DNA from 3 places in the Tessaracoccus sp. ZS01 genome. Region 2 is predicted to be linked to each of the others. Evidence: riboswitches for the same ligand, from Rfam matches in the RefSeq annotation. Region 2 holds a riboswitch; each other region holds the start of a gene.
What was found. A riboswitch is a leader RNA that binds a small molecule or an ion and turns the genes downstream of it on or off. The one in region 2 is predicted to bind thiamine pyrophosphate.
Positions count from the first base shown of each region.

Region 1 (3,239 bases), on a different contig from region 2:
AGCCATCGTCACCGGCCACAGCAAGGGCCTCGGTGCCGCGCTCGCCTCGCAGTTGGAGGCCGACGGCTGGGCCGTCCTCGGCGTGTCGCGCTCTGCCGGCGCCCAGGTGGACCTGGGGTCGGCGTCGGAACTGGAAGCGTGGCTGGAATCCGGCGCACTCGCGGAGTTCCTGGCGGGCGCCTCGGACATCATCCTGATCAACAACGCGGGGGCGGTGTCGCCCATCGGCTTCGTGGGCACGCTGGACCCGGCGGAGATCGAGCGGTCGGTCAACGTCAACGTGACCGCTCCCATCATCCTGACCGACGCCGTGGTGCGGCTGCGTACCGCTGGGGCGCCTCTGCGCGTGGTGCACATCAGCAGCGGGGCGGCGCGCCGCCCCCACGCCACGTGGAGCACCTACTGCGCGGGCAAGGCCGCCGTCGACATGCACGCCGTGGCGCTCGCCGAGGAGAACCTCGAGGGCGTGCGCGTGGCCTCCATCGCCCCGGGCGTGGTGGACACCCAGATGCAGGAAGCCATCCGCGGCACGGACTTCCCGGCGCGAGACCAGTTCCAGGCACTGAAGGACGAGGGCCGTCTGTCATCGCCAGACGAGGCGGCCCGCAGGATCATCACGCTGCTCAACCGCGCAGACTTCGGCGAGAAGGTCATCGCGGACGTCCGCGACGCCGGCTGATTCACTTCTTGTCGACTGCCTTCTCCAGCTCCGCCTTGTTCATCTTCGAGCGGCCCTCAATGTTCTTGCGCTTGGCCTCTTCATAGAGCTGGTCCCGGGTACGGCCACCCGGCCCCTTGTGGGAGCGGAGGCCACCGCGTCGGCCTGACGAGATGTCCTCCCGGGACAACCTGCTGGATTCCTTCGCCTCGCCTGCCCGAGCGCGCTCCTTGTTCACTGTGCGGGCGGCGATCTCCTCAGCCGTGTCCTCGTCCTCGCCGCGCTCCTCGAGGCCCTCCTTGATGTGCTCGTACTGCCGTTCGCGCTTGGCGCTCCATGCCTTGGGGCTCATCTCCACCTCCTGCTCGGGTCCTTCAACGCTACGGCGGCGTTCCACGTCCGGCTACCCCCTTTAGCGCGGGCCGACGGTGGGCTAGGGTGCTGCCATCCACGCGGGTGCCCTCGGCAGAGGGCTGAGATGGGGCTGATGCGGCCCGGACCGTCCGAACCTGTCCGGGTCATGCCGGCGAAGGAAGTGAACCATGTCACACACCCTTGCAATGCCCACCACCGCGCCCCCGCGGACGCTGCCTCCTGAGGGAAAGGCTGCGCTCCGCGGCGGCGTCCTGGGCAACTACGTCGACCAACTGCACATCTTCCTGCCACTCGTCGCGCTGGCCCCGGCCCTGACCGTGCTCGCGGGGCCGCATGCCGCGGCCACCACCGGCGCCATCGTCGTGATGGCGATGCTGCTCGGCCGCCCCATCGGGGGCATGGTCTTCGGCCAGATCGCCGACCGCCTCGGCCGCACCACGACGACGAAGGTCGCCATCGCCGGCACCGCGGCGTGCACGTTCGGCATCGCGGCCGTCCCCACACACGAGTCGATCGGAGGCGCGGCGATCATGATCGTCATCGCCCTGCGCTTCCTCGGCGGCATCTTCATCGCCGGGGAGTACTCAGCGGCGATCCCGCTCGCGATGGAGTGGTCGAAGCCGAGGCGCCGCGGCCTGTTCTCCGGCCTGATCATGTCGATGGCGCCGTGGGCGCAGGCCACCATCGCGTTCGCCACGGGCATCCTGCTGGTGGCGCTCGGGGCCGAGGACTACGCGGCCTGGGGCTGGCGGGCCTCCTTCGCGGCGGGCGGCCTGGCGTCGGTGGGGATGCTGATCTACTACGGGCGACACGTCACGGACGCGCCGGTGTTCCACCGCAGCCGCGCCACGGGGCGCAGGCTCGGGCTGCTGGAAGTGCTGACCGGCGCCTACGCACCCGCGTTCTGGCAGATGTTCGGCCTGATGAGCGGTTTGTGGTTCCTGACCAACACCACCGTGATCATGCTGACGCCCCGGCTGGGCACCGACGTGGGGCTGGCGCCCACGAGCGTGAGCCTGGTGATGGGGTGCGCCGCCGTCGGTCAGGCCATCGTGATGGGTGTCACGGGGCACCTTTCCACCGTGCTGGGCCGCCGGCGGTTCTTCGTCATCTGGGGAGTGCTCGCGGCGGTGTCGGCGCCGCTGTTGTGGCTGGCGATCATGAGCGGCCCGGCCGTGTGGCTGATCGCCGTGTGCGCCGTCGCCCTGCAGGTGCTGACCGTCACTGCCTACGGCCCAGTGGGCGCGTACCTGTCGGAGCGCTTCCCCACGGCCGTGCGGGCCACGGGTTACGGCACGGCCTACAGCGTGTCCATCGTCATCCCGGCCCTGTACCCCTTCTACCTGCCCACGCTGGAGGGCTGGTTCGGGCGCGACACCGCCGTCGTGGGCCTCATGGTGTTGGGCGGCGCTCTCGTCGCGGTGTGCGGCGCGGTGGGCCCGGCCCTGCGGCCGCGGGAACTCACAGACGACCTCGAGGCTGTCGCCTCCCGTCAGGTGGCCGCATGATCGCCGACGTCATCACGGCCGTGCGCGAACGGGCACCGCTGGTGCACTGCCTGAGTGCGGCGGTGTCGATGAACTTCGTCGCCGACGCCCTGCTCGCCGCGGGCGCGCGGCCCATGATGACCGAGACGTTGGAGGAGGCGCCGTCGATGGTGGAGGTGGCCGACGCGCTGCTGATCAACCTCGGCACCCTCTCCTCCGACGGTATGGCGGGCATCCCCGCCACCGTCGCCAGGGCCCACTCGCTGGGCACTCCCTGGGTATTGGACCCGACGGCGGTGGGGATCGCGCCGGTCCGCACGCCGCTGGCCCGCCGGTTGCTGTCCGAGGCGCCGGCCGTGGTCCGCGGCAACGCCTCGGAGATCCTGAACATCGCGGGCACCGGGGTGACGGGGCGGGGCGCCGACACCGCGCACACGCCTGAGCAGGCTGCGCAAGCGGCGACCCTGTTGGCTCGGGCCTCCCACGCCGTCGTCGCGGTGTCGGGAGCGCGCGACCTCATCACCGACGGTGAGCGCAGGATCGGCGTCACCGCCGGGCACGCGCTGTTGACCCGGGTCACCGGAACCGGCTGCACGCTGGGCGCGCTCATCGCGGCGTGCACCGCGGTGGCTGACCCGTTCGACGCGGCCCACGCGGCGACGGCCTGGCTGTGTCTGGCCGCCGAGGACGCGGCGGCCGTCGCTTCGGGGCCGGGGTCG
Region 1 is NZ_PQFE01000017.1:39,852-43,090, forward strand. It holds gene C3E87_RS12450 (SDR family NAD(P)-dependent oxidoreductase) at 1-679, shown strand, start outside; gene C3E87_RS12455 (plasmid stabilization protein) at 681-1,010, opposite strand; TPP riboswitch at 1,101-1,210, shown strand; gene C3E87_RS12460 (MFS transporter) at 1,201-2,541, shown strand; gene thiM (hydroxyethylthiazole kinase) at 2,538-3,239, shown strand, end outside.
Region 1: another riboswitch for thiamine pyrophosphate. It lies ahead of C3E87_RS12460 (MFS transporter); the one in region 2 lies ahead of C3E87_RS09060 (thiamine ABC transporter substrate binding subunit).

Region 2 (3,239 bases):
ACGAGCAGCCCGAGCGTCACGGCGATGGCCGTCGCTGCGAGGGCTGTGACCAGTGAGGTGCGGAGTGCTTCCCACACGCTGACTCCGGCGCCGCCCTCGGCGGCGAGTTGCAGGTAGTTGACGACGGTGAACCCACCGTCGCGGTGCAGTGAGCGCCACGCGAGGTTGGCGAGGGGGAGGCCGAGCAGCACCACGGCCACGGCCAGCGTCAGGCCGAGCGCCAGGCCGTCGCGGCGCAGGGAGAGGCCGCGCTCCGAGTCGACGTCGGGTTGCAGCCTCAGGGCGCGGGTCATGCGGGCCTGGGCGCGGCCGCTCAACCAGAGAGCGGCGGACACGATGATGAGTTGGGTGATCGACAGGGCGGCGGCGGACGGCAGGTCGAGGAGTTGGGTGGTGAGGAACCAGATCTCGGTCTCGATGGTGCGGTAGCGGGTCTGGCCCAGCACCATCACGATGCCGTAGCTGGAGGCGCTGAACAGGAACACCAGGGATGCGCCGGAGACGATCGCCGGCGTCAGCGCCGGCAGCGTCACGGTGCGCAGTGTGCGGAGGGGAGAGGCGCCCAGAGTGCCGGCGGCCTGGGCCAGGCGCGGGTCGAGGCGCGCCCAGAGGGTGCCCACCGTGCGCACGATCACGGAGTAGTTGAAGAACACCATCGCGGCGAGGATGGCGGCCGGGGTGCCGGCCAGGCCGAGCCAGCCGAGGAGCCCGTCGGGGCGCAGCAATGAGCCGAATGCGACGCCCACCACCACCGTGGGCAGCACGAAGGGGATGGTGATGAGGGCGCGCAAGGTGTCGCGGCCACGGAACCGGCAGCGGTAGAGGAGGTAGGCGCCCGGCAACCCGAGCACCAGACACAGCAGCGTTGAGGCGGTGGCCGAGCCGAGGGTGAACCAGATGGCCCCCCAGGTGCGGCGGGAGTCGAAGACTGAGCTGAAACCCTCGAGCGTCCATGAGGTGTCGTCGTGGAACCCCCGCAGCACGAGCGCGGCGGCGGGCCACGCGAAGAAGAGCGTCAGGAAGGCGGCCGGGACGAGCGCCGTCAGCGCCCATCCCAGCCGCCAACCCAGGGTCGATCTCACCCCATGGCCTCGGTCCAGTCACGGATCCACTGGTCACGGTTCGCGTCGATCTCTTCGGGGGAGACCTCCACCGGCGACGGCGCCAGCGGCGCGAAGCGGGCCCACTCCTCGGGCAGTTCGGTGTCGGTCACCGCGGGGTACATGTACATCTCGGTGGGGAACACGCTCTGCACATCGGGGCTGAGCAGGAAGTCGACGAAGGCGCGGGCGCCTTCCTCGTTCTGGGCGCCCGCGAGGACGCCGGCGTACTCGACCTGGCGGAAGCACGTGTCCAGCAGCGCCTCGGTGGTGGATTCGTCCCCGTCCACGGTGTACGCGGGGGAGGTGGCGTAGCTCAGCACCAGCGGGCGGGGCCCTGCGCCGTCGGCACCCGAGAAGTCCGTGTAGTAGGCCTCGGTCCAACCCGAGGCGACCTTCAGGCCGTTGTCCGCCAGGGCGGACCAGTAGTCGAGCCAGCCGTCGCCCTTCTCGCCGATGGTGGCGAGCAGGAAGGCCAGGCCCGGCGAGGAGGACGCCGGGTGGGTCACGACCAGGAGGTCCTTGTATTCAGGCTTCAGGAGGTCGTCGAGGGTGGCCGGGATCGCCACGTCGTGCTCGGCGAACCAGCGCTTGTCGGCGTTGATGCACACGTCGCCGAAGTCGATGGGCGTGAGGCCCTCGGTGGCCATGGCCTCGGCCTCCTCGGGAAGGGCCTCAGACTCGTAACCGGAGAGGACACCCTCCTCCGCGGCGCGCGAGGCGTAGGTGTTGTCGATGCCGAACACCACGTCGCCGAGCGGCGAATCCTTGGTGAGGATGAGCTGGTTGACGAGGGTGCCGCTGTCGCCGGGCTGGACGTAGGTCACGTCCAGACCCGATTCCTCGGCGAACTTGGCCTTGAGGTCGTCCGGCAGGCTGAACGAATCGTGGGTCACCACAGTCAGGGTCGACGACGAGGTGACCGCCTCGGACGTCTCGCCCGCAGGGCTGTCCGTGCCCCCCGGCGTGGCCGCGCCGCCGCAGGCCGCCAGCGCCAACACGGCGGTGCCCGCGATGGCCGAGTGTGCGAAGAACTTCATGTCCGCTCCTTCAAGAGGAGGGCTCGGCGGATGCCGAGGAGAATTCCCAACTCCCTACGCCGGTGCTAACCGGATCAGGTTTGAGGGTCTGCGGCCTCCCGCACTCTCAGCGCCCCGGTGGCGCTCCCCTGTGTTCGGCGTCCACCATAGCGCAGTCCGGGAAGCGCTCCGCAGGGGGTTCGGGGCTGACGGGCGTCTGTCAGGAACCGCTGGATTCCGTGATCCGCAGCAGAGCGTCGCGGATCTGGCGCGCACGGCGCGGGCCGATCCCGTCGATCTCCATCAACTGCGACACGGAGGCCCCGAACATCTCCTGCAGCGTGTACCTGCCCACCAGCTTCGACACCATCGGCGCCGGCAACCGGCCCACCCGGGAGAGGAGTCGCACGCCGCGCGTCTCCAGGCTCTGTTCCAGGTTGGCGTTCGCCCCGAACCCCAGCCGCTCCGCCACCAGGCCGCCGCTGAAGAGTTCCTCGGGGGAGAAGTTGTGCAGCGCCAGCAGGTCGAATTCCGAGGGGTCCGCCAGATTGTGCGCGTAGTCCTCCGTCAGCAGATCCGCGACCCCCTCGAAGTGGCTGGCCAGTTCCGTGTGCTGCAGCGCGACCAGCCTCCCCTCGACCCCGAGGATGTCCACATGGAACCGCATCTCGGTGGACAACCTGCGGGTGAGTTCCAGGCGGTGCGCGACGTGCGTGAGGTCGCGCAGGGTGACCTGCTCGCCGATCTCGAGCAGCGTGAACTGCTCCATCTGGTCCGTGAGCCGCGTGACCACGCGCGAGAGGGTGGCCAGCGTCTGGTTGGCCCGGCTGATCACCTGCGGCACGGTCTCGACGGGATGGCGCCGGCCGCCCAGGAACAGCGAGACGGTGCTCATCGAGGCCGACACGGTGACCACCGGCACGCCGGCCGACTGGGCGGTGCGGTCCGCCGACCGGTGCCTGGTGCCCGTCTCCGCCGTGGGCAGGTCGCCCTCCGGCACGAGGTGCACGCCGGCGGCCACGATGCGGCTGAGGTCGTTGGTGAGGATGATCGCCCCGTCGAGTTTCGCGAGTTCGCGGAGGTTCTGTTCGGTGCAGTCGACGCCCAGCTGGAAGCCTCC
Region 2 is NZ_PQFE01000008.1:17,784-21,022, forward strand. It holds gene C3E87_RS09055 (iron ABC transporter permease) at 1-1,082, opposite strand, end outside; gene C3E87_RS09060 (thiamine ABC transporter substrate binding subunit) at 1,079-2,140, opposite strand; TPP riboswitch at 2,174-2,280, opposite strand; gene disA (DNA integrity scanning diadenylate cyclase DisA) at 2,340-3,239, opposite strand, start outside.

Region 3 (3,239 bases), on a different contig from region 2:
CTGACCACGCCGCATGGGATCCCCGCCAGTTACTTTTCCGAACAGGAGCACCATGACCTTCCTCGATGACATCAACCAGCAGATCCAGGCCCTCCGCGACGAGGGGCTGTACAAGGAGGAGGCCCCGCTCACGACGGCGCAGGCCGCGCACGTCGGCACGCTCGGCGGCGAGGTCATCAACCTGTGCGCCAACAACTACCTGGGCCTTGCGGACTCCCCCGAGCTGATCGCCGCCGCGAAGGAGGCGCTCGACCGCTGGGGCTTCGGCATGGCCTCGGTGCGGTTCATCTGCGGCACGCAGACGCAGCACCAGGATCTGGAGGCGAAGCTCACCGGCTTCCTCCGGAAGGGCGCCGAGGGCTTCGACACGATCCTCTACTCGTCGTGCTTCGACGCGAACACCGGCCTGTTCGAGACCGTCTTCGGGCCCGAGGACGCCATCATCTCCGACGAGCTCAACCACGCGTCGATCATCGACGGCGTGCGGCTGACGAAGTCGCAGCGCCTGCGGTACCGCAACCGGAGCCTCGACGACCTGCGCGCCCAACTGGAGGCCGCCAAGGGCGCGCGCCACCGGGTGATCGCCACCGACGGCGTCTTCTCGATGGACGGCTACGTGGCGCCCCTCGACGACATCTGCACGCTCGCCGATGAATACGGCGCGCTGGTGATGGTCGACGACTCCCACGCCGTCGGCTTCATCGGCGACACCGGCGCCGGCACGCCGGAACTGTTCGGCGTGACCGAGCGGGTCGACATCCTCACGGGCACGCTGGGCAAGGCTATGGGCGGCGCGTCGGGTGGCTTCACCTGCGCGCGCGGGCCCATCGTCGAGTTGCTGCGCCAGAAGTCGCGGCCGTACCTGTTCAGCAACTCGCTCGCCCCCGCCATCACGGCCTCGGCGATCGCGGTGATCGACCTCATCGCCTCCCGGCCCGAGTTGCTCGACCGGCTCCGCGAGAACACGGCCTACTTCCGCCGCCGGATCGTCGAGGAGGGCTTCGAGGTGCCCGAGTCTGACCACCCCATCGTCCCCGTGATGATCGGCGACGCGGCGCTGGCCGCCCAGATGGCCGACGAGATCCTCGCCCGGGGCGTCTACGTGCGCGCGTTCTCGTTCCCCGTGGTGCCCCGCGGCAAGGCGCGGATCCGCACCCAGTTGTCCGCCGCCCTGACCCGGGAGGACATGGACGCGGCGGTGGCGGCGTTCGTCGCCGCCCGGGACGCCGTGGCCCGCTGACCGTCAGGCGACACTGGTAGGGTCGGGGCGAAGCCGGGGTGCCCCGCAGGAGGGGCTGAGAACACACCCGTAGTCACCTGATCTAGGTCGTTCTAGCGAAGGGAGCAATCCATGACCGGTATTGCCGACGTCCTCAGCGCCGTCCGCGCCACCACCCCGTTGGTGCACTGCATGACCAACACCGTGGTGCCCGAGATCACCGCCAACGTGCTGCTCGCCGTCGGCGCGGCACCCGCCATGATCGACCTGCCCGAGGAGGCGGAGATCTTCGCCGGCCTCGCGTCGGCGCTGCTGATCAACGTCGGCAACGGCTCGGCGGAGCAGCACGCCGGCATGCGCCTCGCCGCCCCCGCCGCCGCAGCCGCGGGAAAGCCGTGGGTGCTGGACCCGGTCGCCGTCGGCGGCCTGCCGGTGCGCACCCAACTGGCCCGCGACCTCCTCGCCCACCGGCCCGCCGCCATCCGCGCCAACGCCTCCGAGGTCCTCGGCCTGGCCGGCACGTCGGCCGGTGGCCGCGGCGTGGACGCCACCGACGAGGTGGAGGCCGCCGTCGGCACCGCCCGCGAACTCAACGCCACCACCGGCGCCGTCGTCGCCATCTCCGGCCCGGTCGACGTGATCGTGTCGGCCGGCCGGATCACCCGGGTCACGGGCGGCGACGCCCTCATGCCGCTGGTGATCGGCACCGGCTGCGCGCTGGGCGCCACCGTCGCGGCCTGCCTCGCCGTCGCCGAGAGCGAAGCGGACCGGCACGACGCCGTGGTCGCCGCACACGCCATCTTCGGGGCGGCCGGAATCGCCGCTGCCCGGGGGGCTTCGGCCCCCGGCACCTTCCGCACCCTCTGGCTCGACGCGTTGCACGCGCTGACGCCGGCAGATGTGGAAGGACTCGTCACAGTCGAGGAGGACTGATGCAGGCCCACAAGAAACTGGCCAAACAGGTGGACTGGCGGCTCTACGTCGTCACGGACACGGAGCTCGCGGGCGGCCCGGACAGGGTGCCGCGAATCATCGAGCAGGCGGTGCTGGGCGGCGCCGGAGTCGTCCAGGTGCGCGACAAGCACATGTCGGAGGTCGAGTTCCTCCACCTCACGCAGGCCTGCGTCGACGCCACCCAGCGCGTGTTCGACGCCACGGGCCACCGCGCCGCCATCTTCGTCAACGACCGCCTCGACATCGCCGCGGACCTCGGCCTCCACTTCCACATGGGGCAGAGCGACGGCGACATCGCGGAGGCCCGACGGCGGCTCGGGCAGGACCTGATGATCGGCCTGTCCATCTCCAACAGCGAGCAACTGCGCACCGAACTGCGCCACCAGACCGCCGACGTGTTGGGCCTGTCGCCCATCTGGAACACCAGCACCAAGACCGACACCGAACCGCCGCTGGAGCTGCAGGGCGCCGAACAGATCGTGCGCGAGACGGCCGGCCGTGCGAAGACCGTCGCCATCGGCGGCATCAACCAGGTCAACGCCCGCTGGGTGATCGACACGGGGGTGGATGGCATCTGCGTCGTGTCCGCCATCATGACCGCCCCGGACCCGCTGGCCGCAGCCAAGGAACTCATGTCGCTCTGGAGGACCCGATGACCACACCCAGGATCGCGCTCAGCATCGCCGGCTCGGACCCCAGCGGCGGCGCCGGCATCCAGGCCGACCTCAAGACCTTCCACGCGCTGGGCGTCTACGGCACCGCCGCGCTGGCCGGCCTGACCGCCCAGAACACGCAGGGCGTGCGCGAGGGCCGCGCCGTCGACCCCGCCTTCGTGCGCAGCCAGATCGAGGCGGTGCTCGACGACCTCCCTGTCGCCGCCACCAAGCTCGGCATGCTCTCGAACGCCGAGGTCGCGGGCGTCGTCGCGGACCTGCTCGAGGAGCGGCGCGCCGAGTTCGGCGTCGTGGTCCTCGACCCCGTCATGGTCGCCACCTCCGGCGACACACTCCTCCAGGACGACGCCGTCGCCGTCGTCCGCGAGCGGCTCATGCGTCTGGCGGACGTG
Region 3 is NZ_PQFE01000015.1:47,862-51,100, reverse strand. It holds gene tdh (L-threonine 3-dehydrogenase) at 1-4, shown strand, start outside; gene C3E87_RS11875 (glycine C-acetyltransferase) at 53-1,240, shown strand; TPP riboswitch at 1,265-1,361, shown strand; gene thiM (hydroxyethylthiazole kinase) at 1,352-2,152, shown strand; gene thiE (thiamine phosphate synthase) at 2,152-2,829, shown strand; gene thiD (bifunctional hydroxymethylpyrimidine kinase/phosphomethylpyrimidine kinase) at 2,826-3,239, shown strand, end outside.
Region 3: another riboswitch for thiamine pyrophosphate. It lies ahead of thiM (hydroxyethylthiazole kinase); the one in region 2 lies ahead of C3E87_RS09060 (thiamine ABC transporter substrate binding subunit).